4 regions of the Shewanella sp. 10N.286.48.B5 genome follow, and region 2 is predicted to be linked to each of the others. Evidence: predicted binding sites of a transcription regulator. Region 2 holds the regulator's gene; each other region holds the start of a gene.
What was found. The regulator sigma-54, encoded in region 2, starts transcription at its own class of promoters, with help from an activator protein. The targets are predictions, from matches to a motif close to GTTGGCACGNNNNTNGNNT.
Positions count from the first base shown of each region.

Region 1: a site for sigma-54 is predicted at 5,854-5,872, ahead of flhA (flagellar biosynthesis protein FlhA). Genes of this name have one in related genera too.
Region 3: a site for sigma-54 is predicted at 3,695-3,713, ahead of BCU57_RS08690 (YccF domain-containing protein). Genes of this name have one in related genera too.
Region 4: a site for sigma-54 is predicted at 6,664-6,682, ahead of BCU57_RS10775 (YggN family protein). Genes of this name have one in related genera too.

Region 1 is NZ_MCVG02000001.1:468,278-476,344, reverse strand. Features, by position in the region: gene BCU57_RS02065 (protein phosphatase CheZ) at 1-254, opposite strand, end outside; gene cheY (chemotaxis response regulator CheY) at 269-652, opposite strand; gene BCU57_RS02055 (RNA polymerase sigma factor FliA) at 694-1,413, opposite strand; gene BCU57_RS02050 (MinD/ParA family protein) at 1,406-2,287, opposite strand; gene flhF (flagellar biosynthesis protein FlhF) at 2,292-3,677, opposite strand; gene flhA (flagellar biosynthesis protein FlhA) at 3,708-5,807, opposite strand; gene flhB (flagellar biosynthesis protein FlhB) at 5,923-7,053, opposite strand; gene fliR (flagellar biosynthetic protein FliR) at 7,061-7,864, opposite strand; gene fliQ (flagellar biosynthesis protein FliQ) at 7,869-8,067, opposite strand, start outside.
Region 2 is NZ_MCVG02000002.1:327,496-335,562, forward strand. Features, by position in the region: gene kdsC (3-deoxy-manno-octulosonate-8-phosphatase KdsC) at 1-251, shown strand, start outside; gene lptC (LPS export ABC transporter periplasmic protein LptC) at 248-808, shown strand; gene lptA (lipopolysaccharide transport periplasmic protein LptA) at 795-1,505, shown strand; gene lptB (LPS export ABC transporter ATP-binding protein) at 1,505-2,236, shown strand; gene BCU57_RS16335 (RNA polymerase factor sigma-54) at 2,371-3,855, shown strand; gene hpf (ribosome hibernation promoting factor) at 3,879-4,166, shown strand; gene ptsN (PTS IIA-like nitrogen regulatory protein PtsN) at 4,169-4,612, shown strand; gene rapZ (RNase adapter RapZ) at 4,609-5,457, shown strand; gene BCU57_RS16355 (HPr family phosphocarrier protein) at 5,483-5,755, shown strand; gene mgtE (magnesium transporter) at 5,954-7,315, shown strand; gene BCU57_RS16365 (transposase) at 7,792-8,067, shown strand, end outside.
Region 3 is NZ_MCVG02000001.1:2,013,368-2,021,434, forward strand. Features, by position in the region: gene BCU57_RS08665 (sigma-70 family RNA polymerase sigma factor) at 218-880, shown strand; gene BCU57_RS08670 (hypothetical protein) at 873-1,250, shown strand; gene BCU57_RS08675 (ChrR family anti-sigma-E factor) at 1,135-1,557, shown strand; gene BCU57_RS08680 (hypothetical protein) at 2,151-2,324, shown strand; gene BCU57_RS08685 (1-aminocyclopropane-1-carboxylate deaminase) at 2,556-3,551, opposite strand; gene BCU57_RS08690 (YccF domain-containing protein) at 3,795-4,208, shown strand; gene BCU57_RS08695 (EVE domain-containing protein) at 4,306-4,761, opposite strand; gene BCU57_RS08700 (LysR family transcriptional regulator) at 4,806-5,738, opposite strand; gene BCU57_RS08705 (homogentisate 1,2-dioxygenase) at 5,987-7,147, shown strand; gene hppD (4-hydroxyphenylpyruvate dioxygenase) at 7,220-8,067, shown strand, end outside.
Region 4 is NZ_MCVG02000001.1:2,519,210-2,527,276, forward strand. Features, by position in the region: gene rdgB (RdgB/HAM1 family non-canonical purine NTP pyrophosphatase) at 1-167, shown strand, start outside; gene hemW (radical SAM family heme chaperone HemW) at 173-1,324, shown strand; gene BCU57_RS10765 (DUF885 domain-containing protein) at 1,678-3,567, shown strand; gene BCU57_RS10770 (LysR family transcriptional regulator) at 4,241-5,182, opposite strand; gene BCU57_RS10775 (YggN family protein) at 5,729-6,538, opposite strand; gene glsB (glutaminase B) at 6,937-7,851, opposite strand; gene BCU57_RS10785 (50S ribosome-binding protein YggL) at 7,860-8,067, opposite strand, start outside.

The DNA of each region.
Region 1 (8,067 bases), on a different contig from region 2:
AAGTTGAGTCTTTCTTTTGCATCGGGTATTTCATGGTTAGCAAGTTCAACCAGACGGGTATCCAATTGAAAGTCATTTAGTGAACTGTGTAACTGACGGGTCAGCTTGCCAACTTCATCAAACAGTTCACGTTGTATTGGCACTGACAGGTCACGAATGACCGCATCAGCTTGCTCTTGTTGTCCATCTTCAAGCAATTTAACAAGTTGCTGGGCTTGCTCAAGATCTATGAGCCCTGATATTGCTGCCTGCATAACTTATCCTTTGCTTAGGCTAAACGTTCAAAGATTTTATCGAGTTTTTCTTTTAACGTTGCTGCGGTAAAAGGTTTAACCACATAGCCATTAACGCCAGCTTGCGCTGCGGCAATAATTTGTTCACGTTTTGCTTCTGCTGTTACCATTAATACTGGCAAGTGTTTTAATGAATCGTCAGCTCTAATGGCTTTTAACAAATCAATCCCTTGCATACCCGGCATATTCCAATCGGTTACGACAAAGTCAAAATCGCTTTTTTGTAACATCGGTAGTGCGGTATTGCCATCATCTGCTTCTTGAGTATTATTAAATCCCAAGTCTCGCAACAAGTTCTTTATGATACGTCTCATTGTTGAAAAATCATCAACAATCAGTATCTTCATATTCTTGTCCAAGGTTTCCTCCGGTGAGCTTAATTCGTTGCTCTTATTAGTAATTATACCTGTGTCCAATGCTTGAGTTTGCCTTTGAGACGCAGCATTGCCTGACTTAAAATCTGGCTAACACGCGACTCGCTGACCTCAAGAACGGCACCGATTTCTTTTAAATTTAACGCTTCGTCATAATATAGCGACAAAACTAGCGCATCTCTTTCGGGTAATGTGGTAATTGCTTGTGCTAATGCCGATTTAAACTGCACTTCGGCTAAAGAATCAAAACTTTCATCCTCAGTTAATTCATCAGACACAATCACATCTTCTGAAACACCTAAGTCTTCAATCCCAATAACTTTTCCTACTGAAACATCGTTTAAAATATGGTGATACTCCTCAAGAGATATTTCCAATTTTTCTGCGATTTCAGTATCTCTGGCATCACGACCTAATTCTTGACCCAGTTCATCGATAACTTGTGCAACACGGCGTTGGTTACGATGTACCGAGCGCGGCACCCAATCACCACGGCGAATTTCGTCGATCATCGAACCACGAATTCGGATCCCAGCAAAGGTTTCAAATTTGGCGCCTTTAGAGCCATCAAACTTTGATGATGCTTCCAGCAGCCCCATCATCCCAGCTTGCAATAAGTCATCAAGTTGTACCGATGCTGGCAGCCTTGCCAACATATGATGTGCAATTCTTTTTACCAGCGGTGCATACTGTTCAACAATTGAGGTTTTATTATCAAACTGAGTATACGCGGCGGCTTTATTCACTCGGTGTATCCTCTTTTACTTCTTTGCGCTGAACAAGACGTTCAACAAAGAACTCTAGATGACCACCAGGCTGCTGTGGCACAGGCCAGCTCATAATTTTATTGGCTAAACCGTGGTAAGCAATGGCTGCTGGTGATTTTGGAAATGCTTCCACAACCAACTTCTGCTTACGTACTGATTTACGTAAATTTTCATCAAATGGCACTGTCGCAACAAGCTCTAAAGCCACATCTAAAAATCTATCGGTTACTTTACTTAACTTGGCGAATAACTCCATGCCTTCTCGCAAACTGCGCACCATATTTGCCACAATTTTGAAGCGGAACACACCGTGCTCACGACTTAATATTTTGATCAGGGCATAGGCATCGGTTATTGATGTCGGTTCATCACAAACTACAATCAATACATCTTGTGAGGCACGGGAAAAACTCAGCACCATATCAGAGATACCCGCTGCGGTATCAACGATTAAAATATCAAACTGGGTTTTCATATCGCTAAAGGCACGAATTAATCCAACATGTTGCGCTTGGGTCAATTCCACCATCGCTTGAGTGCCTGATGTGGCAGGTACAATACCAATGCCTTTCGGGCCTCGAACAATAATGTCGTCTAATTCTGCTTCGCCAGATAATACGTGAGATAAGTTTTTCTCAGCTCGAATACCTAACATCACATCAACGTTGGCGAGTCCTAAATCGGCATCGAGTACTAAAACCCGTTTGCCTTTCTCAGCAAGTGCTACCGCGGTATTAATCGACACACTGGTTTTACCCACGCCGCCTTTACCACCGCTGACTGCAATTACTTTTACTTTATCGTTATTTGGTTGATTCATCATACGTAAACCACTTGCTTGATCTCGGGTCATATCTTTACTCGAATGCATAGGCCATGTCATTTGACCACGCAGTGTCAGGTGACGTTTGAGGTTTTGTTTCGTTAAGTGCTGCTAACGCTTGTCTTGCTAATGAAAGCGTATCGGCAACCTGCATATCTTCTGGAACACGTTGCCCATCAGTAACATAACTTAGTGGCAACCCATTTTGGATTAATACACTTAATGCGCCAGCAATAGATACTGACTCATCTAATTTTGTCAGTATACACCCAGATAACGGGATTCTTTTAAAATGTTCTACGGCATCGAGTAACACTCTTCGTTGAGAGGTTGCCGACATCACCAAATAACTACGAATGGGTATTCTGGTGTTTGCCATCAAATCATCTAACTGCTGATAAAGGCGTAAATCTCGTTGCCCCATACCCGCAGTGTCAATCAATACTAACTTACGATTCTTAAACTGATAAAGAATTTGTTCTAATTCAGTTAAATCATGTGCTTGTTTAACTGGACAGCCCATTATTTTGCCATAAGTTGCCAATTGCTCAAAGGCTCCAATACGATAATGATCTGTGGTAATTAACGCAACTTGTTCTGGGCCATGATGAGCGGCAAATCTGGCAGCAATTTTAGCCAATGAAGTGGTTTTGCCGACACCAGTTGGACCGACAAATGCGACTACGCCACCAGTGCGCACAATATCGTCACCTTGGTTATCGAGCAGGTTGGCCAAACTTTGGGGTAAGGCTCTGACTAAATCGGCGGGAGAAAACTGCTGACTTAGGCTGGATAACTTGGCAGCGACAGCAGGCGAGAACTCTGCGGCAATTAATTTACTTTCAAGCATCGCGCCCACAGGATCGGTGCGTTTTTTCTGTTCTTTCATTAATGAAGAAACTTGATGAGTTAGCAAACCACGCAGTGACGCCATCTCTTCGCGCATTGCTTCCATTTCAGCTGAATGACCTTTATTTGGAGATCTAGACGGCTCAATGTGTTGCTGATGCTGTCTTGGTTCTTTAGCTGCAGGTTTGCTTGCTTCTAACTGTTTAGCCCAATCTGGTAATTCCGGCTCTTCATGTTGCTGGGAAATTTGTTGCTGCAGGCGGCTATGCTGCTTTTCTAATAACGCCTGTAATGAATCAGCTACTGGCGGTGGGCTGACTTTAGTGTGTGCTTTAATAGCAGGTTTATTAGCACCAATTGACACACGGTCTTCAGTCACATTCATAAAGGCAGCAACGGGCGATTTTACTGCAACATCAACTTTAGGCTCATCGTAGTCAACTGCTGCAACAATTTCGATGCCACCAGTTACTTTCTTATTCGACATGATCACCGCGTCAGAGCCCAAAGTCTCTTTGACTTGAGCTAATGCTGAGCGCATATCCTTGGCAAAAAATCGTTTAATTTTCACTACGTACCTCTTTCAAACTGAAAGTCATTGCTATTGCCCAACTGCAGATACTATGCGTATTTGCTTTTCATCGGGTATTTCTTGGTAAGAAATAACCCGTAAATTAGGAATGGTGTATTTCACAAACCGCGACAAAGTTGACCTAAGCATGCCTGATGTCAATAAAATGGCTGGTTGACCGACCATTTCTTGCTTCTGAGAAGCATCTAATAATGACTTCTGCATACGTTCTGCAAGGCCTGGCTCAATATTGGGCCCTTCACCGCCGGTTGCCTGCATAGACTTGTGCAACATCTGTTCCAACTCTGGCGCCAATGTTATGACAGGGATTTCCAATTCGGGCCCAGAGATCTCTTGCACTATCATTCGTTTCAAGGCAATACGTACTGCAGCGGTTAACACTTCAGTATCATTACTTTTGCTGCCGTATTCTAACAGTGTTTGCACGATTGTGCGCAAGTCTCGGATAGAAACTCCTTCATTAAGAAGGTTTTGCATCACTTTTACCACTGAACCTAGCGGCATAACGTCTGGTATAAAGCCATCCACTAACTTCGGCGAGTTTTTCGATAGCATATCCATTAACTGCTGCACTTCTTCATAGCCCAATAATTTAGCCGCATTATTGGTCAGTAACTGGCTTATATGAGTAGCAACAACAGTCGCGGTATCAACCACGGTATAACCTAATGTTTGCGCATGTTCACGTTGCGCTGGAGCTATCCAAACGGCTTCTAAACCAAAAGCTGGATCTTTGGTCTCTATGCCATCAAGCTTGCCGTAAACCTGACCTGGATTAATCGCTAACTCGCAATCATGTCTTACTTCTGCTTCGCCAACTACCACGCCCATTAAGGATATTTGATAGCAGTTGGGGGATAAATCTAAGTTGTCACGAATATGCACTGCCGGTACCAAAAAGCCCAATTCCTGCGATAATTTTTTACGTACCCCTTTAATTCGACTGAGTAACTCGCCGCCTTGACCTTTATCTACCAGCGGAATAAGTCGATAGCCCACTTCAAGGCCAATGGTGTCTACATGATGTACATCTTCCCAGCTTAGCTCTTTGGGCTCAGCCTCTTTGACATCGCTTGGGCCTTTAACTGCTTTTTCTAGCGCAAGGGTTTTATTGTCGTTATTGCGTTTATAAATAAAGTAAGCTGCGCCTGCGGTAATAAATGCAAACGTTAAAAACGCGAAATGTGGCATACCAGGTACAACACCCATAACAAAAAGCACGGCTGATGCAATGGCCATAGACTTAGGACTATGGAACATTTGGCTGATCATCATCCCGCCCATATCGCCAGACTCATTTTGGCGCGTCACCATCAAGGCGGCGGCGATAGATAAAAGCAATCCGGGTATTTGCGCCACCAAACCATCACCAATGGTCAGTAAGGTATAAATCTCCACCGCGCTTGAAAAATCCAAGCCGTGCTGCACCATGCCGATGACAAAACCGCCAAGGATATTAATCACCAGAATCATAATCCCAGCAATAGCATCCCCTTTCACAAATTTTGACGCACCGTCCATCGCGCCATAAAAGTCAGCTTCTTTCGTCACTTCAGCACGGCGAATACGTGCCTGATCTTGAGTTAATGTGCCGGCATTTAAATCGGCATCAATGGCCATCTGTTTACCCGGCATGGCGTCCAAGGTAAAACGCGCGCTCACTTCTGAAATACGCCCCGCACCTTTGGTTACTACGGCAAAGTTGATGATGATCAGGATTAAAAACACCACTAAACCCACAGCATAGTTACCGCCAATCACCACCGAACCAAAGGCTTCAATCACTTTACCCGCGGAGTCACCACCGTTATGCCCCTCAAGTAACACTATTCGTGTTGAGGCCACATTCAATGCTAAGCGTAATAAGGTGGCCACCAGTAAAACAGTCGGAAATGCGGCAAAATCTAGTGGGCGATCACTATAAATAGCGACAAGTAACACGATTAAAGCGAGGGAAATGTTAAAGGAGAATAGAATATCAAGCAGAAATGGCGGCATCGGCAATACCACCATACCTAATGCAGCCAGCACCAATAAAGGGGTACCAATACCTTTGAATGTGCTAAATCGTATTTGCTTTGCTTGACCTAGCGCTGTCTTTACATCCATTAACCGTAAACCCTTTCGTAATATTTTTGACGCTGACATCAGCGAAATGCAATTACTAAGCCAAGCTATTAGTTAATAGCAGCTGTTGCGGTTTGAGTGCCTAAAAACACCGCAGCTAATGTTTTAAATCATCCGGAATAGGTTGATTGAGCGGAATAGGTTTTGGACGTTTACCGCGACCCTTTTGGTATTGTTTTAACTGAAATACGTAAGCTAAGATTTGTGCAATGGCGGTAAATAGTCCTTCCGGTACCTGTTGGTCAATTTTAGTTGTATGATATATGGCTCTGGCTAGCGGCGGCGCTGATACAATTGGCACTTCGTGCTCTCGGGCTATTTCGCGAATTTTAAAGGCCACATCATCAACCCCTTTTGCCACTAAAAATGGCGCAGATGAACGACTGGCATCATATTTTACTGCCACAGCGTAATGCTCTGGGTTAACCACAATCACATCGGCATTGGGCACTTCAGACATCATGCGTTTATTGGCCATCTCATGCTGCAATTGCCTAATACGGCCTTTTACTTCAGGCTTACCTTCAGAGTCTTTATACTCGTCTTTAACTTCTTGTTTGGTCATTTTAAGCTGTTTATTGTGGTTCCATATTTGAAATGGCACATCAATCACCACAATCAATAGCATTGATGAACACAATAAAATAAACATCCATACCAATAGATCCAGCGCGTGGTAAATATTTCCCGGTAAATGACCCATAGATAAGGTCAAAATATCGTAAAAATAAAACGACAATAAAAAATACGCCGATATTGCCACCACCAAAAATTTAGCAATACCTTTAGTTAGTTCAACTAAGGCCTGGGTGCCAAACATTCTTTTAAAGCCTTTAGCAGGGTTCATTTTACTGCCCTTAGGCATAAAAGCTTTAACCGAAAAAGTAATACCGCCTAAGACAATATTGCCAAGAAAGGCAATAAAGGCGAGAAAAGCAATGAAACTGAATAATGGCCAAGCAAGCTCAGCGCCAATAACCCCCCAAACTAGGAACATAGAGTTGGTGTCATAGATCTGATCCCGCTCCATGGTGAGCATTTGCGTCATCACGCTGTGTAAGCTGCGCGCCAGATCTTGGCCAACAAACGCAAACCCCACAGCAGATGCTAATAATACTGCTGCGGTTCCTAACTCTTTAGAGCGGGCGACCTGACCTTTTTCACGGGACTGTTCCAGTCGCTTGGCGGTGGGGTCCTCGGTGCGTTCTTGACCGGTATCTTCTGCCATCTTGTCCCTACTGGCTTATGGAACCGTCAATGTGACAGGTCAGTTGTAAAATATCACACATCAGCAGCTGGGCTTGCAGCCACACCTGATCAAAATGAGACATGATAGGGCCTAGGGTCAGCCAGAGAATAAATAAGCCACTGACCATAGTCACTGGAAAACCGATGGCAAAAATATTCAACTGCGGTGAAGCCCGGGTCATTACTCCAAACGAGAGGTTAATAAGCAATAATGCCACAATCGCTGATATTGACATGGTTAACGCCGCGCCAAACATATAACTGCCAAACTCGGTAAGTTTTTTATAATTGGCAATGCTAAAGCCTTCGGTTGAAACCGGAATGGTTTCAAAGCTGGCCACCAGCATTTTAAACATCAATAAATGACCATCTACACTTAAAAAAATCAAGGTCGCCAGCAATAAAAAGAAGTTACCCACTACCGGGGTTTGCTCACCGGAACCTGGGTCCACCATGGAAGCGAAGCCTAAACTGGTTTGCATACCAATAATTTGCCCTGTTAATACAAAAGTTTGCATCACTAAAATGGTCACAAAACCAATAGCTGTGCCCACTAAAATCTGCTGAGCTGAAACAAATACTGCAGTTAATGAAAATAGCTCCACATATGCTGTTTTTGGCAGTACCGGCGCAACGGCAATGGTGATGGCCATCGCCAATAATAAGCGGATCCGCGACGGAGTCGTATTGGCGCCAAAGACCGTCATTACCATTAGCATTGAAGAAATACGAAACAGCGGCCAAATATAGGCGGCAATGGTTTGGCTAATTTCCTCGAACAGAATATCCAATGACCTAACCTATAACCTGCGGGATCATATCCACCATATTATAGAAAAAATCCATCATGGTTTGCACCAGCCAATGGCCTAAAAACATCAGTGAAAACAGGGTCATTAATAGACGCGGTAAGAAACTTAAGGTTTGTTCATTAATGGAGGTGGCAGCCTGAAACACCGCCACAATCAAACCGACAAATAAACCCGGTAAGATA
Region 2 (8,067 bases):
ACCAAAGCCTGTTAGATACCTATGGCGTTAGCCCAGATGAAGTCGCCTATATTGGTGATGACATGGTTGACTTACCTGTGATGAAACAGGTTGGCCTTGCAGTTTGTGTGGCTGATGGCCATCCTTATGTTAAACAACATTGCCATATGACCACCACCATTAACGGCGGAAATGGCGCATTACGTGAACTCACCGATTTGCTATTACTTAGCCAAGATAAGTTTGAAAATGCCCACGGAATGAGTATATGAGCCGAGTGACCTTCGCTATTATCGGATTTTTTGGCGCAGCCTTAGTCCTTTATTGGCAAGTACAAATTAAACGTAGTCAGATGGAGGCAAGTAAATTGCCTGCCCCTGCTCGCCCTGATTTTATCGCCAATGACTTACGCACCACTGAATTTAATGAGCAAGGTTTAGTGCAAAGCCGAGTCTCAGCGAAATACATGGAGCACTTTCAGCAAAGTAATGAAACCATGTTTACTGAGCCTGTCTACCTTATTTATCCTGAAAATGGTGAAGCCGAATGGCAATTAAGCGCAGATTTAGGCAAGCTGAATAATGAAACAGGCAAAGTAGTTTTAGAAAATAATGTTATTATTGATGCAATAAACATCGACGAGCCATTACAATCTTTGACAACCACCATGTTGGCACTCGATATGAACACCATGATTTTGACCTCAGATAGACAAATTTTTGTTACTGGGTCAGATTTTAATATACAAGGTTTAGGCCTGTATGCTGATTTAAATGCTCAAGAACTTGAACTTTTAAGTCAAGTAGAAGGAACGTATGAAGCAAAGTAAACTTTTGATTGCCTCACTACTCAGTGTAGTCAGTATTGCCAGCGCCTATGCAAAAGAAGGCGATTTACAGCAAGAGCTTAAAGTCGCAGCTGTGAGCCAAAAAGCTGACATAAAAAACAATCAGGTCATCTTCTATGGCCCAGTTAATGTGACTCAAGGGTCGATTAACATTAATGCCGACGAATTACGCGCATTTGGCACCGAAAGCGGCACCCAAAAAACCATGGTTGCCACAGGTAACCCTGCGACATTTTCCCAAGAGTTAGATGATGGCCGTATTGGTACTGCCAGTGCCGATGAAATTAAATATGAGCTTGCCACTAGCATTTTAACCTTAACGGGTAATGCTAAATTGGACCAAGCTGGCAGCCAGGTTACTGGTAACCTAATTAGCTACAACATTGAAAAGCAGCAGTTAATTGCTGAAAGCACCGGTACTGGTGAAGATCGGGTTATCACTATTTTTCAACCAGAAAGTCACCCAGACTTGATTGATTCTGAAAAGAAAAAAGATGAGCAACCACATTTACCAGACAGCGCTAAACCCGGTGATGACACGCCACCAGCTATAATTGAAAACAACAATTTATCTGCTGTAGAGGCTGTGAACTCAACTGAAACACCCGAAGTAACTGAATCACTTAACGCTGAGGCGCAGGCGACATTGTCAGCCCCAGCAGCTGAGCAAAATGACTAATGACCCAAATTACGTTAACCGCTGAAAATCTCGCTAAGAGTTATAAAAGTCGCCAGGTAGTAAAAGATGTCAGCCTGACGGTAAAAACCGGCCAAATTGTTGGCTTACTTGGCCCTAATGGCGCGGGTAAAACCACCACCTTTTATATGGTCGTAGGCCTAGTCAAAAGTGATAAGGGCCGCATTCTGATCGATGAAGATGATTTAACCGCAGATCCAATGCATTTGCGCGCCCGAAAAGGCATTGGCTACTTACCTCAAGAAGCCAGTATTTTTCGTAAGCTCACAGTACACGATAATATAATGGCAGTGCTTCAAACTCGCAAAAGCTTATCAAATGAGCAGCGCATTGAAGAACTGGAACATTTATTAGAAGAATTTAACATAACTCATATCCGTGATAGCCAAGGTATGGCGTTATCGGGAGGCGAGCGTCGCCGAGTTGAAATTGCACGCGCATTAGCGGCAAATCCTAAGTTTATTTTATTAGATGAACCTTTTGCAGGGGTAGATCCTATCTCAGTAATCGACATCAAGAAAATTATTCAACAACTTAAAAGCCGTGGTTTAGGGGTGCTAATTACCGACCATAATGTCCGTGAAACACTTGATGTGTGTGAGCGAGCATATATTGTGAGTCACGGAAACTTGATTGCTGAAGGAACACCTGCTGAGATCTTAGTCAATCAGCAAGTTAGGTCGGTATACTTAGGTGAACAATTCAAGCTATAGTTAGCACTATTCAGTTTTTAGTATGGCATTCGCGGCCAACAACAAACCTTAATCTAGTCTATTTTTCTAGGATCATAAACTAGCGCCCACACTGTTCGTCGCGATGATGTAATTCAATTAGGGACAAGCGGTACATGAAAGCCTCACTCCAACTCAAAATGGGTCAACACTTAACCATGACCCCACAGTTGCAACAAGCGATTCGCTTATTGCAACTTTCCTCATTGGAGCTACAGCAAGAAATTCAACAAGCACTTGATTCAAACCCGCTATTAGAGCTTGAAGACGAATTCACTAAAGCCAAAGAGCCCGTAAAAGAAAACGCCCTGCAAACTGACACCGATTTTAGTGATAATAGCCAAGTCACCATAGAAAAAGACACCTCAACGGTTGATACCACTGAATCGCTCACTAAAGATTCTATGCCTGAAGAACTCCCTATGGATACCACATGGGATGAGGTGTATACCGCCTCGCCTACTTCTGGCTCTGGCGCAGTATCGAGCGGTAATGATATGCCGTTTCAAGGCGAAACCAGTGAAGGCTTGTATGAGCATCTTGAATGGCAAAAAAACCTCACTCCCTTTTCTGAAAATGACTTAGTGATTGCAACCGCCATTATTGATGCCATTGATGAGCGCGGTTACCTCACCCAGAGCGTTGAAGACATTTTGCAATCCTTAGGCACTGACGATATCGAACTCGATGAAGTTGAAGCTGTACTTAAACGGGTACAACACTTCGATCCCGTCGGCATTGCAGCGCGAGATTTAAGTGAGTGTCTATTAATTCAATTAGGCCAATACCCTAATGAAATTCCTTGCATAGATAATGTTAAGTTACTGATTAAAGATCATCTTGATTTAATCGCCGGTCGTGACTTTAGGTTACTGATGCGTAAAACCAAGCTTAAAGAAGATGATTTACGTGAAGCCATTGAATTTATTCAAACGCTCAATCCACGTCCAGGCTTGCAAATTACCCCCATTAAAGATGAGTACGTCATTCCTGATGTTACTGTACTTAAAAAGAATGGTCGCTGGGTGGTCGAGCTAAATCCCGATAACATGCCTAAAATTGGCGTTAATCAGCAATATGCAGCTATGGCCAAAGGCGGTTCAAGCCAAGCTGACAGCCAATTTATTCGTGGTCATTTACAAGAAGCTAAATGGTTTATCAAAAGCATCGATAGCCGTAATGAAACCTTACTAAAAGTGGCTAACTGTATCGTACAATTTCAGCAAGGTTTCTTTGAGTTCGGTGAAGAAGCCATGAAGCCGATGGTGCTCAATGATATTGCTGAAGCGGTTGAAATGCACGAGTCGACCATTTCGCGGGTCACGACCCAAAAATACATGCATACCCCCCGTGGACTTTTTGAACTAAAATATTTTTTCTCAAGCCATGTAAGTACCGATGATGGTGGAGAATGCTCTTCTACAGCAATTCGCGCATTTATTAAAAAGCTCGTAGCTGCAGAAAACCCGAAAAAGCCTCTTAGTGATAGTAAAATGGCGACACTATTGGCTGAACAAGGGATTAACGTTGCTCGACGTACGATAGCCAAATATCGAGAGGCAATGCTCATCCCTCCCTCAAACCAACGCAAAAGCTTATAACTTTTGTTATTGGAGGATGACCTATGCAAATTAACCTGACTGGAAACCATATTGAAATAACTCAATCTTTACGGGAATACGTGCAAACAAAATTTTCAAAGCTTGAACGACACTTCGAACAGATCAATAATGTTCACGTTGTGCTCGATGTTCAAAAGCTACAACAGATTGCCGAAGCCAAACTGCACCTAAAAGGCGGTGAAGTGTTTGCTGTATCGCGTAACGCTGATATGTATGTGGCAATAGACGCCCTGATAGATAAGCTAGACCGTCAGGTAATTAAACATAAAGAGAAACTCACTAAGCATTAACGATGGAACTTCGTACCATCCTGCAGCCGGCGTGCACTACCTGTGCCACTCCGGGCAGTAAGAAAAAGGTACTGGAATTAATCAGCAATTTAATGGCTGCCCAGTACCCAACCCTTTCTTCACAGGCTATTTTTGAAAGTCTAATAGCGCGTGAAAAAATGGGCAGTACAGGTATAGGAAATGGCATAGCAATTCCACATGGGCGCTTAGATAATATCGAAGAACCCATTGCTATTTTAATCAAATGCGAAGAGCCAATCGCCTTTGATGCCATAGACAAGCAACCTGTAGATATTTTATTTGCGCTTCTTGTACCTGCAGATCAGTGCCAGCAACACCTAAGCACATTATCTAGCATGGCAGAGAAACTCAGTGATAAATTGATACTTAAACGACTTCGAAAGAGTCATGACGCTACAGAACTTTATCAGGTTATTACTGCATGAAACTTGTCATCGTATCGGGACGTTCAGGTTCAGGAAAATCAGTCGCACTGAGAGTGCTTGAAGATTTAGGTTATTACTGTGTTGATAACCTGCCACTGCCACTGATTGGCAGCCTGCTTGAACAGCTTAAAGATAGTAACGAGCTTGTCGCCATTAGCGTCGATGTGCGTAATATCGAAGAGCAAGGCAAAGTACTCAAAGAGCAAATTGCTTTACTGTCTGACGATACCTGCATTACCAGTTTCTTTTTAAACGCCAACGATAAAGTGTTACTGAAGCGTTTTAGTGAGACCCGCCGATTACACCCACTGTCTAAGAATCAAATTTCGTTACAAGAAGCCATTAAGCTTGAGGGGCGGTTACTCGAACCCATAGCCAAAATGGTTGATCACTATATCGACACCTCGCAAACTAATATCTACGAATTGAGCGATCATGTTCGGCAAATCTTGCTAGGCAGTGTTGATAAAGAATTAGTGGTACATTTTGAGTCATTTGGCTTTAAGCATGGCATGCCGGCTGAAGCAGACTTTATGTTTGATGTGCGCTTTTTACCGAATCCGCACTGGGAGCTTGAGTTAAGGCCCTACACAGGCCTAGATGCGCCCGTGCAAGAGTTCTTAGAGCGACAGCCTTTGGTGAATAAGTTTATCTGGCAAATTGAAAACCTTTTTGACACTTGGATGCCACATTTAGAGCGTAATAACCGCAGCTACCTGACCATTGCCATTGGTTGTACTGGCGGTCAGCACCGTTCGGTTTATATTGCCGATCAGCTCGCTAAACGTTTCAACAACTCTAAGCACAAAGTCAGCGCCCGCCATAGAGAGCTTGGCATTGAATAAGCTAACCACAACGCCAGCCAAAACGGTGGCCTATTCAAAGCAAATTACCATCAGTAACAAGCTAGGCTTGCATGCGCGAGCGGCGACTAAATTGGCAATTTTAGCTACCGAGTTTGACGCAACTATCACCCTTATCCAAGGTGAGAAACAAGCCAGTGCTGCCAGTGTATTGGGGTTATTAATGTTAGAAAGTGGCATTGGTAAAATCATTACTGTTGAAGCTCAAGGCCGTGATGCAGAAAAAGCCCTTGAGGCCGTATGCAAGTTAATCAACGATAAATTTGACGAAGAAAGCTAACCGCCTGCGCCCAGTAACATCTCCAAGGAAACACAGCGACTCACCTTTTCCATTATTTTATTAGCTATACTCAACACACCACCAAGCAGTATTAGCGTATTTATGAATTGCGCATCAAGCCATCAGATATTAGAAATTTCTTCATTCTTTCCGGTGAGTTAAGTTAACATTTCATCATCGTCTTTTCAGGAGTAGCCAATGGGTATTGAAGTCATCGACAGCGAACTGACCGAACAACGTCTTAATCAGCTTACACAAGCATTAGGTAGCGGTATGTTTGTTCATGTCAGAAATATGCTTCATGACATGGCCGCCTCCGATGTCGCATTAATTCTTGAATCATCACCGCCGAAAACTCGTCAAGTGTTATGGCAACTGATTGATCATGAGCAAGCGGGTGAAATCCTAGAAGAACTCGGTGAAGAGTTAAAAGATTCACTCATCAGCGCTATGACCCCAGAAAAAGTAGCCCAAGCCACCTCAGGGATGGATACCGATGACTTGGCTTACATCTTAAGAAGTTTGCCAGATGCTGTTTATAAAAAAGTACTGCAATCCATGAGCAGTCAAGACCGCCATCGCGTCGAACAAGCACTGTCATACCCTGATGACACCGCTGGCAGTATCATGAATACTGATACGGTCACTTTGCGTCCTGACGTTAATATTGATGTGGTATTACGCTATTTACGCCAGCGCGGCAACTTACCCGATACCACAGATACCTTATATGTGGTTGATCGCAACGATCATGTGCTTGGTGGGGTGCGCCTTGCCGATCTACTCACTTGTGATCCTAATTCAACCATTCGCAGCATCATGGATCCTGAATTAGAAAGCATCCCTGTGGACATGCCTGATAATGAAGTGGCGCAATTATTTGAACGCCATGACTGGATTTCGGCCCCAGTGGTAGATGAAGCGCAAAAATTATTAGGCCGTATTACCATTGATGATGTGGTCGATGTTATTCGTGAAGATGCCGAACACTCAATGATGGGGATGGCGGGTATGGATGACGATGAAGATACCTTTGGCCCCGTAATGAAAAGCACCTTCAGACGCTCGCTATGGCTTACCATTAACTTGTTTGCCGCCTTACTTGCTGCATCAGTAAGTAATATGTTTGAAGGCACGTTAGAGCAATTTGCCACCATCGCGATTTTAATGACTATTGTCCCTAGTATGGGCGGTGTGGCAGGCAATCAAACCTTAGCTCTGGTTATTCGTGGTATCGCCTTGGGTCATATTGGCCAAAGTAACTCCCGTTGGCTTATCGGTAAAGAATTAGCCATTGGTTTTCTTAATGGCCTCATGTGGTCGGTACTGGTCTTCTTTGCAGTGTGGCTATGGAAAGGTGATATGGCACTGGGCGGTCTCATTGGCGGCGCGATGCTCATTAACATGACCGTTGCCGGACTAGCGGGGGCCAGTATTCCGCTCATACTTAAAAAACTCAATATCGATCCGGCATTGGCTGGCGGTATGGTACTAACCACAGTCACCGATGTGATTGGCTTATTCGCCTTTTTAGGCTTAGCGACCATTTTCTTAATGTAGCGCCGTAAAACCCCCTCTCTCATCAACATAAAAAGCGGCATTTATTGCCGCTTTTTTGTGCCTTAAAACCATAGAGTTTTAATGGTTACTTTTGTTTACCAATTAAAACCAATTCGCACCAAAATAGTACTTTTGCACCAAGATGTTTCACGCTCACTTTTTAGAGCTAACACTTTAAAAAAATAAGTCACTGTAATAAAAGGGTAAAATATTTATTTCATAATTGGCACAAGTATTCCATTGAGTTACGTATCACTAAAGAGGTAGCTTTTAATTTGACCAATTTAGTGGAGAAATTTAAGCCTTATAAATTTGAATATCAGCAGGAGTCGATGATGAAATTATTACACACATGTTTGAATCTTTGTCGTAATCAGTGCCACTTTTATAAGCATGTAGGCTGTAGCCTATGGGAAGTAGAATAGTCTTATCGTTAAGCCGACGAAGTTAATCGCTTTTAAATGCTTGGAGCTAATATGTCAGCACAAACAAAGTTTTATCCCGAGAGCTTTCAGCAGCAAGTGATCGCTGAAGTGAAGCAACATAATCGATTAATTTCTGATGTTGCTAAGCAATACTGCATCTCAGCAAAAACGGTTTACCAATGGGTTAAAAATAAAGAAACCGCGATGACATCAAAAACTAATGCCGAGGGCGTGACCACTCGCAAGCGTACACAAGCTAAACAGAAAAGCGCTTTAGTGTCAGAGATAGCTCACTTACAACTTAAGTTATCTCAGCTGAATCAGCAG
Region 3 (8,067 bases), on a different contig from region 2:
ACTTTAACTCAAAGCAAACCACTCAAATTTTTAACTCTTAGTAATAAATGATAAAAAAGTTGCACATTTTTAAGCCTTTTTTGAACCATCTTTCATCCTTTTGCGTATCAACAAGTAACTTTCGGATTTAGTCAGCTTTTAACCTGCTATATAAAACAGATTAATGCAATATATGTGACTAAAGCTCTCTTAACACTGACGATGCGAGTGAAAATAAATGCAAAATTTTCAATCACAAACGGTTCAAAGTCGTTATGATAAAGGTATGTTATCTAAAAATACAAAAGCAATAGATACTGCCATGAAATCAACCGATAAAAATGATGTCGAAGCCCAGATGCTTGCAGGCTTAATGCTACGTGTTGCAAATCATAGAGATAAAGCTGCTTTTGCTAAGCTGTTTGCTCATTTTTCGCCCAAAATACGTTATTTTGGGATCCAACGTTTGAGCCAACAAGGCTTAGCCATGGACTTAGTTCAAGAAACCATGACCCGAGTATGGACTAAAGCCCATCTTTATAATGTTGATAAAGCTGCAGTAAGCACTTGGGTGTTCACAGTCATGCGTAATCAGTGCTTTGACATGTTGCGTAAAGTGCAACATAACCGTGAAGATGCGTTTGGTGACGATATTTGGTCTCTATTCGATTCTGATGGCAGCGATGAAACTGAAAATGACTTCAAATTGTCTGCCACCTTGCTTAAACACGTTGAGTCACTACCGCCGCTGCAAAAACAGGTGGTGCAAGGCATTTACATGCAAGAGCTCACTCAGCAAGAACTGGCAGATAAATTGAAAGTGCCCATTGGCACGGTTAAATCAAGACTCAGATTAGGATTAGAGAAGTTAAAAGGCTTCATGGAGAAACATTATGATTAATTATCACCCCGATGAGCAATTACTTTCTCTCCATGCCAAAGGAGAACTGCCTTTGTCTCTATCATTGGCCGTGTCAGCCCATTGTGAACTGTGTCGTCATTGCGCCGATAAAATTGAGCAACTAACTTTGGTTGCTGCTGAAAACAGCTTAAATGCGCAACCCACAGCATCACTAGATTCAAGCATAAATGAAGCTATGGATGCAGAGCTTGAAGCCATGCTTAACACTATGATGCAAATGGATGATGCCGTTGATGTATCGCCAAAGCAAACCAAGGTCGCAGTCAAGGTCAAAGGTCAAAGGTCAGCAATACAATTTACCGGCTGCATTTCGCCAGCAAGTAGAAAACCATTGGCAAGGTATAGGTAAAGTCAGTCGGTTAAGACTCGACACCGGCGAGAAACAAGCAAGAGCGAGTTTACTGCATATTGATAAAAACGGCGAAATCCCACAGCACACCCATAAAGGCCAAGAGTTGACCTTGTTGTTAGCAGGCGAATTCAGCGATGAATACAACACCTACAGCGCAGGTGACTTTTTGTTACTTAATAGTGACCATGAGCACAGCCCTAAAACAGTTGAGGGGTGTTTATGTTATACCGTTGTTGATGCGCCTTTATATTTTACTAAAGGGATCAGTAAGCTACTCAACCCAATAGGCGAACTGATTTATTAATCAACGGCTTAACACTGACTCTGATTTTAAAGATAAAAGAGTGCTTTAATGACACAAAGCACTCTTTTTTTTTTGCGGTTTTTATAACAGTTATGCTTATCGTCGACTTAGCTAGATTATTTACCCTAACTGAGGATAAGTCGCCACAAAGTACAGTGTGTTGCTGCTTTTGTTGGATAAATATTCAGATAAAGGGCGATTAAGTTCACCTTTTATCCATTAATTGTCCTGAATTGTAAAAAATGTATTGCTATATAAAAAATATATGACTAATATCCTCTGTGTATTTAAGTTTTCTTGTAATTATTTGTTTACCCTTCTGTTAGTCACTCACTACATGCAGTAAACCCACACTACAAGTCATTTGCTAAGTTGTTCTCTGTCATTTGTTTGTCATATGCCTATGTTCAACTAACTACAGCAAGTAAATTGGCGATTAAAAATAGAATTGATCAAACCAGCCTACTTGTAAGTGTAATAAGCACAGTGAACTTAAGCACATAAATCTAAACTTACGCAACACGACTGCTTAAGGATAAATATTGTTATTACTTACTCACCAAAAAGGTGAAAATTAAAAAGGAGTGTGGCACATGTCATACAACATAAATGGTCATGAAATTACAGTTAATTTCCCTGTTAATTCAATATCATCAAATAAAAACTCAATAGCTTTTACCGATAGCCAAGGTAAAACTAAAACAACTTTTTCTAAGCGCACTGAAGCGTTAACATTTATGAAATGGTTACTTACGGCTAACAAGTAAGACTTTTAACGCTTGCGTTATTCATTTGCTCAGTTACTCAATAGACATCGCTTCTCGGTATTTCCTCTCACACCTTACCGGACGTTTATTAGAACTGAGCAACATGAAGTTACCCTCACCCAAGAGCACTTTTCAAATCCTTCTCTAAGCAACTCTCCAACGTCATAATTCAAATCAATTTTCAATATTGTCTCTAATGAATGCTTATCTAGCCTAGATATAAACCCGCTATCATCCTTGCTGTTGATATTTCCTTTTGTAGCGCGCTAACATGCTTGGATTACCCAGCAAGCCCCCTTGATGTAAATACATCACAGGAACAGCAGCACCTTTGTTTAAGTCATCGCCGCTTAGGTTTGCAGTATTTAGATAATGCTCCAGCATGATGAAACCAACTGGGTCATACAACAATTCAAATTCAATACCTTGCTTATTGACGTGTTGCCACATGTCATAACACTGACGGTTCAACTTACCAAAATGATACTTTTTACCATTAGAGATGATCCTTGGATGATAGTCAGTATTATCGGTTAATTGATAAAACTGCTTAGTGAGATATTCATCACCGCCAACACAGCTGCAGGTTAATACCGTTACACTGGGCAGCGAGAGGTCTGAGCTGCTGGCTGTTTTACTGAATTCGACAAAAAAACGTTGTAAGTAAAGTGCCGTGGTACCTGTACCTGAAGGAAGAAATAGCTCTAACTTTTTCATATTATTTTGTTTAAGCCATTCAATAATCTCTCGCCCTAGTTGATCAAGCCCTAGCTGAGCATATTCACAACGCCCGCCTTCGGGAACAAACACCGTACTCTTAACGACAAGCTGTTTGTTCGATTCAAACGGCGCTTGAGTATCTTGTTGTACATAAGTCTCTAGGTTCAGCTCAATACCCGCTGGCTTTTCAATGATGTTGGCGCCGTTGTCTAAGGCCGCTTTATAGTTTCCTTGGGGGTTTTGCTTAAGATAGCCAGCTATATGGTCAACATAATAATCAAGTTGCCAGCCGCGCATTTTGGCTAAGGCAGCTAAAGAGTGCAGCGAATTTGCTTGCGCTGAGCCATAGCCAACCAGTTTTTTTACTAGAGGGAAATCTTGCTCGAGAAAATATTGAAATTTTCGCGCTTTGTTACCACTGAAATCCGGGTGGAGTAAATCATCGCGTTTTACAAATATCGCCTGCTCTGCAAATCGAATGGTTTGTACTGGTGTGGTGGCAAACATGTTTATCTCAACATCAATGAGTAGAGTTATTATTTTAACTAAAAAATGTTGTTTTTAACTAACCTATTTATGCTGAGAGTTTAAGAGACAATATACCTTATAAAATTATCGTTTAAATTCAGCAAGATAAAAAATATAAATAATGTGGCACAGATTTCGCTTCAATAGTGCATAGTTCGACTAACAAACTGTACAAAGCACGATTAAAAATAGTAAGTTATTACAACAAGTAAGGGATTTTAGATGTCAGTATTAAGATTAGTTTTTAATATCGCTTGGTTCATCATGGGCGGCTTTATAATGGGCTTAGCTTGGTGGCTAGCTGGGCTCTTATGTTTTATTAGTATTATCGGTATCCCCTTTGGCCGAGCCTGTTTCGTCATTGGTGAAATGGCATTTTGGCCATTCGGCCAAGAAAATGTAAATCGTAAACACCTATCAGGCACAGAAGACTTTGGTACCGGTCCATTAGGGATGATAGGTAATGTAATCTGGTTTTTATTTTTCGGTATTTGGTTGGCCATCGGTCACCTCACCCATGCTCTAGCTTGTTTTATCACTATCATTGGTATTCCGTTTGCTATACAACATGTGAAGCTGGCTTTATTGAGCCTCACGCCGATTGGACAAACCATAGTGGCAAAAGAAAGCTATTAATCTAAACCAATTTTAATTGCTGTTACTATTGAATGTTAAAAAAGGAGCGCTAATTTATTAGCACTCCTTTTTTATGTTTAAGGCATTTATAAAGCATTTATAAGGCAACGATATAGTTGAACTCTTCTTCTGTCACTGGTTGAACACTCAACCTAGCGCCTTTACTTACTAATACCATGTCAGCAAGTTTTGGATCTGCTTTTAACTGCGCCAAGGTAATAATGCGGGTTAACTTTTGATTAAAACGAATATCTACTGCAACCCATCTCGGTTTTTGTTTATCTGACTTAGGGTCAAAATAAGCACTTTGACTATCAAAAGCACTTAAATCGTTATAAGCATCTGACGTCACTTCAGCAATCCCCACAACAGCGGGAACTTTACAGCTGGAATGGTAAAACAGCACTAAATCCCCTGTTTTTACCTCATCCCGTAAAAAGTTTCGCGCCTGATAATTACGTATCCCTTGCCAGGGTTCTGACTGTGGTAAACATGCTGCTAAATCGTCAATGCTGAACTCATCAGGTTCCGATTTCATTAACCAATACTTCATTTAAATCCTTAACAGTAAAACGATAATACTTATGCAATCCATAACTAACCAATGGCCGAATGACTAATTTTTTGATCATTAGTTGATTGATTAAAAGTTGCAAATTCTTCTGAAATTAACTCAGTAAATAATCGACCCGCCCGCCCAAGTGGCCTTTCTAGGGTAGATACTAACTGCGGGGTAAATCTAAATCTATGGCCACCAACAAAATCTACTATGGCTAAATTCTTGCCCGTAAGCTCATCATTAATAAGAAACTCCGGCATCCAGCCAAAACCTAGCCCTTTTAGTAAGGCATTTTTCTTCATAATAAAGCCTGATAAGTAAAACACTTTGTCGCCGCCAAACTGTAACTCGTCTCGGTGTAGTTTTTGCGGCGATGAGTCTTCAATGGTTAATTCTACATGTTGCTGCAGATCAGTCAGGGTAACACCGGATAACTCAGCAAGAGGATGCTGCGATGAGCAAACCAATAAACTGGTCACTGGTGGCAGTTGTTGGGCAGAAAAATAAGGCCCTGCAAGGTAATCCTTAACCAGCATTAAATCGGCTTTATCTCGCTCAAAACGATGTTGAACGCCGCCTAAAAATTCCATGTTAAGTTGTATCTTGGTAGGAATATTATGCTCAGACATGCGCTTTAACGCTGTCATGATAGGCTCCATTGGCAGCGCGCCGTCAATCACCAATTCAAGCTTTGGCTCCCAACCTTCGCTAAAACGACTGGCTAAATGTTCAATATTGGCTAAATGTTGCAGTAACCGTTGGCCTTCAGCCAAAATCACTTTGCCTTCTGGGGTTAATTCAGCCCGATATTGAGACCGATTAAATAAAGTCACCCCTAGGTGTTGCTCGAGTTTTTTTACTTGATAACTTACTGCTGATTGCGCTTTGTGTAGCCGCTCAGAGGCTTTAGAAAAACTTCCTTCTTCAACAAGTACTTGTAGCACATTAAATGCTTCTACATCGATTTTCATTTAAGCCTCCATGTCCCTATTCTGCCTTTAAGTGTTCTGCAGTCGTGACACTTATGTAAACTTTTATTAACCATCTAAAAATTAGATTGAGTTAAGTGGTTTATTATTCTTTTTTTTGTCCATCCTAGCAACTAAATTGTTAACTAGATCACAAATAGTTTATTAACGCTGCGCTAGAAAAACATTAACAAAGCAGATTAATGAAGCTCAATAACGACAACCAAACGAATAAGAGTTGAGGAGTTACGATGCCGGTTTATGTTCAACAAGGACAAATACCTTCTAAACGCCATATCGCTTTTAAAAAAGACTCTGGCGAGCTTTACCGTGAAGAACTGTTTTCTACTCACGGCTTTGCCAATATTTACTCCAATAAATATCACCATAATATGCCGACTAAGGCATTAGCGGTGGCTCCCTATGCTCTTGAGCACGGCGACGAGTGGCAAGACTCGTTAATCCAAAACTACAAACTCGATTCGCGCCAAGCTGATTGCAGCGGCAACTTTTTCAGTGCCCGTAACAAGATTTTTTATAACAGTGATGTGGCCATGTACACAGCCAAAGTCACTGAAGATACGGCTGAGTTTTACCGTAATGCCTATGCTGATGAAGTGGTCTTTGTCCACCAAGGTGAAGGAACGCTGTTAAGTGAATATGGTCAACTTCGAGTTAAGCAATGGGATTACTTAATCATTCCGAGAGGCACGACTTACCAGCTCAAGTTTAATGATTACAGTAATGTACGCTTATTCGTTATTGAATCAAACTCAATGGTTGAAGTACCCAAACATTTTAGAAATGACTATGGGCAAATGCTGGAGTCAGCGCCATATTGTGAACGTGATATTCGCACCCCTGAACTTACTGATGCTACCGTTGAAAAAGGTGAGTTTCCTTTAGTCAGCAAGTTTGGCGATAAGTATCAACTCACCACCTTAGAGTGGCATCCATTTGATTTAGTGGGCTGGGATGGCTGCGTCTATCCTTGGGCATTTAATATCACCGAATATGCACCTAAAGTAGGAAAAATTCATTTACCGCCTTCTGACCATATCGTGTTTACGGCTAACAATTTTGTGATATGTAACTTTGTACCGCGTCCCTATGACTTCCACCCAGAATCAATTCCAGCGCCTTATTACCACAACAACATCGATAGCGACGAAGTGCTGTATTACGTTGACGGTGACTTTATGAGCCGCACAGGTATTGAAGCAGGTTACATGACCTTGCATCAAAAAGGCGTGCCACATGGGCCACAACCTGGGCGCACCGAAGCCTCTATCGGCAAAACCGAAACTTACGAATATGCCGTAATGGTTGATACCTTTGCGCCACTTAATTTAACCACCCATGTCAAAAACTGCATGAGTGATGATTACAACCGCTCTTGGATTGAAGATTAATCACCAACAGCATCCCTATTACACATCACCACAGAGTGATGAAAAATAAAGATAATTATTAAGGAAAACACCATGGCTAGCGAAACAAACCCACTTGGACTACTAGGTATTGAATTTACTGAATTTGCCAGTCCTGATACTGATTTTATGCATCAAGTGTTTGTCGACTTTGGTTTTTCAATGCTTAAACAAGCTAAACATAGCGATATCGTTTACTACCAACAAAACGATATCAACTTCTTATTGAACAAATCTAAGCAAGGCTTCTCAGCTGAATTTGCTAAGTCTCATGGCCCCGCTATTTGTTCTATGGGCTGGCGTGTTGAAGATGCACAATTTGCTTACACTGAAGCTGTAGCGCGCGGCGCAAAACCGGCTGATGATACGGCTAAAGATATGCCTTACCCTGCTATTTACGGTATTGGTGATAGCTTAATTTACTTCATCGATGTATTTGGCACTGACAATAATATTTATGCTAATGATTTTGAAGATTTAGCTGAACCTATTATTGTAGAAGAAAAAGGCTTTATGGAAGTCGATCACCTGACCAACAATGTTTATAAAGGCACCATGGAAAAATGGGCCAACTTTTATAAAGATATTTTTGGTTTCACTGAAGTGCGTTATTTTGATATTAGTGGTTCACAAACTGCGCTTGTATCTTACGCCCTGCGTTCACCTGATGGCAGCTTCTGTATTCCGATTAATGAAGGTAAAGGCAATGACAAGAACCAAATTGATGAATATTTAGGTGAATATAATGGCCCAGGGGTTCAGCATTTAGCCTTTAGAAGCCGTGATATTGTTGGCTCTTTAGATGCAATGGAAGGTACCGCAATTAAAACGCTGGATATTATTCCTGAGTATTACGACACTATTTTTGACAAGCTACCACAAGTCACTGAAGATAGAGATCG
Region 4 (8,067 bases), on a different contig from region 2:
GCCCTCAAGGTGAGCAAGGCCATGGCTACGACCCTATCTTTATTCCACAGGGGTTTGATATTTCGGCTGCCGAGCTTTCAAGTGAGCAAAAAAACCAGTTGAGCCACCGTGGGTTAGCACTTACTTTGCTTGTAGACGCTATGAAAGCCAAAGGGATTATTAAGTAACTATCATGCAATCAGCGAAATTATCTCTGCCACCACTGAGCTTATATATCCATATCCCTTGGTGCGTTCAAAAGTGCCCATATTGTGATTTTAACTCCCATGGTCAGCATGGAGTATTACCGCAACAAGCTTATGTTGATGCACTTTTAGCCGATCTCAATCACGACCTTCACTATGTACAAGGGCGAAAACTTCACAGCATTTTTATTGGTGGCGGCACGCCATCTTTATTTGAAGCCACCCAAATACAGCGCATTCTAGCCGGTGCTGAAGCCGCCATTGGTTTTGAAGATGATATTGAAATTACCATGGAAGCCAATCCGGGTACGTTAGAGCATGATGACTTTGCCGCATATCGCGCTGCAGGGGTGACGCGCTTGTCCATTGGGGTGCAAAGTTTCTCAAAAGATAAACTCAACCTTCTTGGCCGTATCCATGATGAGGATGAAGCCGTTACCGCTGCTAATACAGCCCGTAATGCAGGTTACAACAGCTTTAACTTAGATTTAATGCACGGCTTACCTAATCAGTCATTTGATGAAGCCATGGCCGATATCGATACTGCTGCTGGGTTAATGCCACCGCATTTATCTTGGTATCAACTGACCATAGAGCCAAATACTTTATTTCATTCCAAACCGCCACAATTGCCTGACGATGAAAACTTGTGGCATATCTATGAGCAAGGACAGAAGAAGCTAGCAGCACTTGGCTATGTGCAATATGAAATATCTGCTTATGCCAAAGACGGATTTCAGTGCAAACATAATCTCAATTATTGGCAATTTGGCGATTACTTGGGGATTGGCTGCGGCGCCCATGGCAAGATTACTCAACCTGAGCTCAATAAGATTATTCGCACCGTCAAAATTAAGCATCCGAAGGGTTATCTAGCAACGTCAGATTACACCAGTGAAACTACTGAAGTGCTAGCTGAAGATCGCGCCCTTGAATATTTAATGAATCGACTCAGGTTAATGACGGCTATCCCTAAAACTGAATTTGAACTGCGCACCGGCTTACCTATGTCAGAGCTTGATGAAGGTATTGCCAAGTCTATTAAAAGAGGCTTATTAACCGAAACTGAGACCCATTGGCAATTAACCGCCAAAGGCCATATGTTTGTTAATGATATTTTGTCGCAGTTTTTAGATTAGCTACTTTATAGCTAGCTGATTTATTAAAGTTATTACTAGCCTATATAACTAGTCTACTTATTACTGGCATATTTATTACTAGCCTATTTATTACTAGCCTATATAAAAGCCTGATGGATTACCTTTATAAAACAAGGTTAATGCATTAGGCTTTTTTTGACTTCCTTTGCCCATTAAGCTTGGCGCTTTAAGCAAAGTACCTGCAAGTCACTAAATAAATCATTTCGCATTTACCCTGTAAATTCAGCAACATTTAAGACACAATTGCTAACATTTCACGTTATACATTTATGCTTGTGTCATTTAGGATATCAATCGATCTCCTGTTCTATTACTTTGCTAACGGAAACCCTATGCGACTAACAACAAAAACGACATTAATAGCCGTTGCTTTAACCAGCTTATTATCAAACGCCGCAATCGCCCACACTGCAGGGCACCAACCTTTAACCAATACAGTAGCCTCCACTAAAACAGCCACCACCGAGTCAGAAAAAGCCAATGAGCTGTTTGAAAGTATGTTCATGGAAAATGTAATGGCTAGCCCGATTTCCCAAACCTATTTACGCATCAAAACTGATTATGACAAATGGGGTGATTTTAGTGATAAATCTGCTGACGAAGACTTAGCCAGAGCTAAAAAGCATTTAAAACAACTTGAAACTATTAATGTTGCTAAGTTAGACAAGCAAACGGCACTTAGCTACAAATTAATGAAACAAGGCTTAGAGCAGCAAATCAGCGATGATAAATGGCGTTACCATAATTACCCTGTAAACCAGATGCGTGGTAGTCATTCGTTTATTGCTACCTTCCTTATCAATCAACATCAAGTTGAAAATGTCAGTGATGCACAGGCTTACATTAGCCGTTTAAACGGTGTAAAGCATGTAACTGAGCAAGTGATCGATGCATTAAAAATTCGCGCCGATAAAAATATTATCGCGCCAAAGTTTGTCTTCCCTTATGTGATTTCAGACAGCGAAAATATTATCAAGGGTGCACCTTTTACTGATACTGAAGTTAAAAGCACCCTATGGGGTGATATTAACCGTAAAATCGAGAAGCTAGATATTACCCAAGCTCAAAAAGATGAATTATTGGCGGCAGCTAAAACAGCCTTAATTAAAAGTGTAAAACCTGGGTATGACAATTTAATCAGCTATTTACATGAATTAGAAGCCAAAGCTGATAGCCGTGATGGGGTGTGGAAGTTACCTTTAGGCGAAGATTTTTATAATACTCGTCTAAATCGTATTACGACGACTGATATGAGCTCTGAAACAATTCATCAGTTAGGTTTAGCAGAAGTTGAACGTATTCATAATGAAATGCGTGCGATCATGAAAAAAGTAAATTATACCGGCAACTTAGCCGAGTTTATGGCTTTCATGCGTGATGATGAACAATTTTATTACCCCAACACCGATGAAGGTAAAACTCGTTACATTACCGAAGCTAAAGACCTAATTGATAATATGGAGTCACGCTTAGGTGAAGTGTTTAATATTAAACCTAAAGCCGGATTAATCGTTAAACCTGTTGAAGCCTTTCGCGAAAAGTCTGCTGGTAAAGCATTCTATGATCAACCCGCTCCCGATGGTTCACGCCCTGGTACTTACTACGCCAACTTGTATGACATGAAAGCAATGCCCACTTACCAAATGGAAGCCTTGGCTTATCATGAGGGGATCCCTGGGCATCACATGCAAATTGCCATTGCCCAAGAGCTGGAAGGTATTCCTAAATTTAGAAAATTCGGTGGCTATACTGCCTATATTGAAGGCTGGGGTCTTTATACTGAATACTTCCCTAAAGAAATGGGCTTGTATGCTGATCCCTACTCTGACTTTGGCCGCTTAGCGATGGAGCTATGGCGTGCTTGTCGTCTGGTTGTAGACACAGGGATCCACACTCAACAATGGACTCGTGAGCAAGGTATCCAATACTACGTAGACAACACCCCAAATGCTAAGTCTGATGCCATTAAAATGGTAGAACGCCACGTGGTGATGCCTGGCCAAGCTACTGCCTATAAAGTCGGTATGATTAAAGTGTTAGAGCTACGTGAAAACGCCAAGCTTAAATTAGGTGACAAGTTTGATATTCGTCAGTTCCATACCCTAGTACTGCAAAATGGCCCTGTACCATTAGATGTATTAGAAGCTGAAGTGGACAATTGGATTAATCAAACCAATAAACCTGAGCTATTAAGCCAATCAGCAGACTCAAATCGCGGTTAATCAACCAATCGATTAAGTTATCTAAGGCCACTTTTTAGTGGCCTTCTTTTTGGCTCGTACTAAAGCCTAAGTAATGAAATCTAAGTAATGAAATCTAAGTAATGAGCGCCACTCTATAAATTACCAAGGCAATAACAAGTTCAATAACGAGTGCATTAACAAATGCTATACCCGACAAATATATTCAATTGGCAGCTTAAAAGAGAACAAAAGTACAAAGGCGAGAGAGTAAACAAATTAAGCGGATATTATAGGGCAGAAAAAATAACCCCAGCACAATGTCTGGGGTAAACCAATTAAAACTAGGATGATGGTTTCAAAGCCGGCATTGTTCTGATTTTAAAACCTCTGCCAGCAGTGATTCAAAACTTGCGAAGTTGCTGATTTGCACAAAAAGCTGAAAAGGGGTCATTTCTCAACAAGATGCGTGACTCAAATCATTCCGAATCAACTGAAATCTATTGTATTGATTTAAGAACAGAGTTCAAGCAGCTTTTTATACTCCATTAATAACTCAGCACAGAAACAACCTGAGCGTTTTTCAAGCACAAGACAATCAAGTTATTGTTTTTATTGTGCAAATAAAAAAGCCGCAACTTAAGTTGCGACTTTGTTTTAAAATTCGAACAATGTTTCCAGTTTTAGTTACTGACTTAGAAACCCCATTGAATGGCTATTTACGTAATTTGTATAAATGATCAAACTTACCATCCCAATAAGGTGTAGTACCAATATGACCTTTAATAAATTCAATAAATGCACTTACTTTAGGGGCAAGGTGCTTACGTCTTGGGTAAACAGCCTGTAGCGGTAAGTTGTTGGTCAATTGCCAATCAGGTAATAACGGCACTAATGTACCTTGTTCGATTTCATCTTCAAGTAAATAACTTGCTAGGTAGGCAATACCTAAACCGCTAACCGCGGCCGATTTTAATGCTGGTGCATTATCAACCCGGAAGTTACCAGAAACACCAATTTCACAGTAATCATCAGCTTTCTTAAACTGCCACATGCTGTGCTCATGCCACTCACCTTGGTAGACTAGACAGTTATGATCAACAAGTTGTTCAGGTCGAGAAATATTGCCATGTTGGGCAATATATTCTGGCGATGCCACTAATAAGAACTGACACTTCATTAATGGTCTTGCAACCATACCTAATGGTAGCTGCTCAGACATAGTCAAAAGTAAATCTAAACCTTCACTAACCACATCGACTTTATGATCCAGTAAGCTAACTTGTAGCTCAAGCTCTGGATGTCGTGCCATAAACTCAGGTAATGCAGGAATAATATGCATGGTACCAAAAGACTGAGAAATACCGACTTTAAGTACACCACGGGTGGCATCATTTAGATTATGCACACTAGCAACGGCCTGCTCTGCATCACGTAATAACTCCTCACCTTGTATGTAAAGCAAGTTACCCGCTTCAGTTAAACTTAAACTACGTGTAGTACGTTGGATGAGTTGAACCCCAAGTTTATGTTCAAGATCAGCAACCTGAGTACTTACTTTGGACTTAGATATACTCAACCTTCTGGCAGCGGCACTGAAGCTCCCGGCTCTAGCAACATGAGTAAAAATAGCAATAGGTTCTAATAGTTCTAACATTGGAGTCGCCTTAAGCTGTTTACGACATTAAAAATATTTTTTGAGTTCCAAGTAATGTCGCTTATTACAGACAATGCTGCATAAACGCCACCTACTTTATATGGTTCTTTAAACGTTGCGCCACTCACCCAAAAAGAAATTAAATTTCGATAGTCCATTATCATGAATAGCCAACCAAAACTAAAACAACAAGTTAATTGGTTAACGCCATACAGTTTTATAGTTTTAGGAGTATACCAAAAATTGTATAAATGGCTCTATATTTATAATATACAATTTTTTTATCAGAACAAATCTACGATAAACTGTAATATTAATGACATTTTCTCAACTTGAACGGTGGCAATTAGACAAAAAACGACTAGCTCGGCTAGCATATCTCGCTACAAAGTAGCGCAAATAACAGATAGTTAACTAGAGCTTGATTGGCGGGTGAAGTTTTTGATTGGTAATTTAAGCGGGAATGGTTTAACCAAAAAGCCCCTGCACAAGGTACAGGGGAAGGTCAGGTGCATTTTGACAATGCTAGAACTTACAAGGTTACCGCTACTCAGTATCTGATAATGTCGCTAATTCATAAGAAGATAGCTGTGGGATGGATTGACGTAATTCACTTTCAAGCACCATTAACTGCTCAAAGTTACCGCAGACTTTTTTGGCTTTAGCTTCTATGGCCTCTGATTGCTCAGAAATCTGCAATTCAACATCTTCACCGATTCTTTCCATTTTGCTTGAAAAGGCAGTCATTTTTTCATCAAAGCTTCCGCCTTCTGAAGACATCATTTCAGCCCCTAGCGCCATCATAAAACTGCCCATGGAGTTTTTAATCATTTGCTCCATTTCTTGTTCAAACTCTTCATTAAATGCTTCTTCTAACGAAGACTCTGTCGCGCCAAGATAAAACTTATCCCCTTGTTGATATGCTGCTTGGTCAACACGGCTTTGAATTCCAGCTAAAAGCTCATCCAATTTAGCCGCGGTGGCATCGCCAAAAATAGGGGTTAATGCCATGCTCACTGCATCTGTTGCCAAAATAACAGCATCATCAACTAAATCAATTACCTCTGGGATCTGTTTAGATACTTGCTCCGAATAATCAGCTAACAAAGCTGCTTGCTTATCATTTAGTGCAACTTGGTTGCCATCAATATATAACTTTCCAAGTTCGACTCGGTAAACCTCAGCGCCTTTTTCGCTAAAGGATAATTTTTGTGGCTCAACGGTAACATCATAGTTTAGGGTCACGTTGCATTGATTATCTTCAAGGGACATTTTGGCCACCGCAGGCGTCATAGCCCCTGCGGTAAAAATTAAACCAGTTAGTGCAATACTTTTAAATAAACCTTGGGTATTCATTAGCTCTATCCTTGCTGTTAATCGTTATGTAGATAATCAATGGGGCGAGTGGCTAAACTGCTCACTAAGCTACTGCCAACGTTTTGATATCTAGTTTCAATGTTAATTAGACTGATACCAAGTTATTGCACAGGCTGTGCCAAAAACATAAATAAGCTTTTTATCAATAACTTAAAGCAGGTAATAACTAATAGGTTTAGCTTTTAGATTTGGATTTATATTAACTATGTGTGAAATAAGCCAAATGTTGGTAATTTTCATCATCGCTATTATATGGGTAGATTTAAGAATAGATGATTTTCAAACTCGTGGATGAGGATACTAAAAAGACAATGGATGATTTCAAGCTTAACATTTGAAAATGGGCATAAAAAACTTGCCCAGCAACATAAGCGAGTTTAAAAAATTGAGCGACCTAATGATTGTGATAAATGCTCAAGCATGCGAGTGCCTGCCAGTGAGTTGCCATTTTGATCAAGTTCAGGCGACCATACGCAAATAGACATGTCCCCAGGGATCACCGCAATAATGCCGCCGCCAACACCACTTTTACCTGGCATACCAACCCGATAAGCAAACTCACCTGCGCCATCATATAAACCTGAGGTAGCAAGCAGTGCATTTAGCTGTCTGGTTTGTACTGGGGTAACGATTTGATCCCCTGCTAGGCTTTTACCGCGATTGGCGAGATAAAACATCGCTTTTGATAAGTCAGCGCAATTCATTTTTAATGAGCAGTAATGAAAATAGCTCTTTAATACTGTATCAACATCGCCGTTAAAATTACCAAATGACTTCATTAAATAGGCAATAGAGGCATTACGGGCACTAAACTGAAATTCTGAATTAGCCACCACTTTATCAAAAAGTATGTGAGGGTTTTCGCTCAGGTTTCTAACCACTTCAAGCAAGTGATGCTTAGGTGCACCAAGGCGCGCTTGAATTAAATCTGCTATCACTAATGCACCAGCATTAATAAATGGATTTCTTGGAATGCCTCGTTCAAGCTCAACTTGAACCAATGAGTTAAACGACTGACCTGAAGGCTCTTTACCTACCCTGCTCCAAAGTTCATCTTCGGAGTACAAACTTAGCGCTAAAGTAAGGCTGAATACTTTGGAGATAGATTGAATGGAAAACGGCTCAAGATAATCCCCAGCGCCAATGGTGTGACCATCTGCGCCAGTGACTGCTATTGCTATTTTGTTTGGATCTACGTCAGCCAATGCTGGAATATAATCTGCGACTTTCCCTAAACCAATAAGTGGCCGAACCTTGTCGACCACTTCATCAAGCAATATTTGCTCAGGCATTAGCTATATTAGCCCCACCAGATGTCGTACAGTGCACTAACTTCAAGTTGTGGCACTTTTTTCGCTTCCCAGAAGGCTTTAACAGCAGCAACATCTTCTTCGGTACATTTACCGATCTCTTGTGTTGCAATAATGCCTTCCCACATTTTATGACCGCCGCCATGGAAACCTAGCTTACGAGGTTCAATGACTTGTTCAATGAACTCATCAACAGCT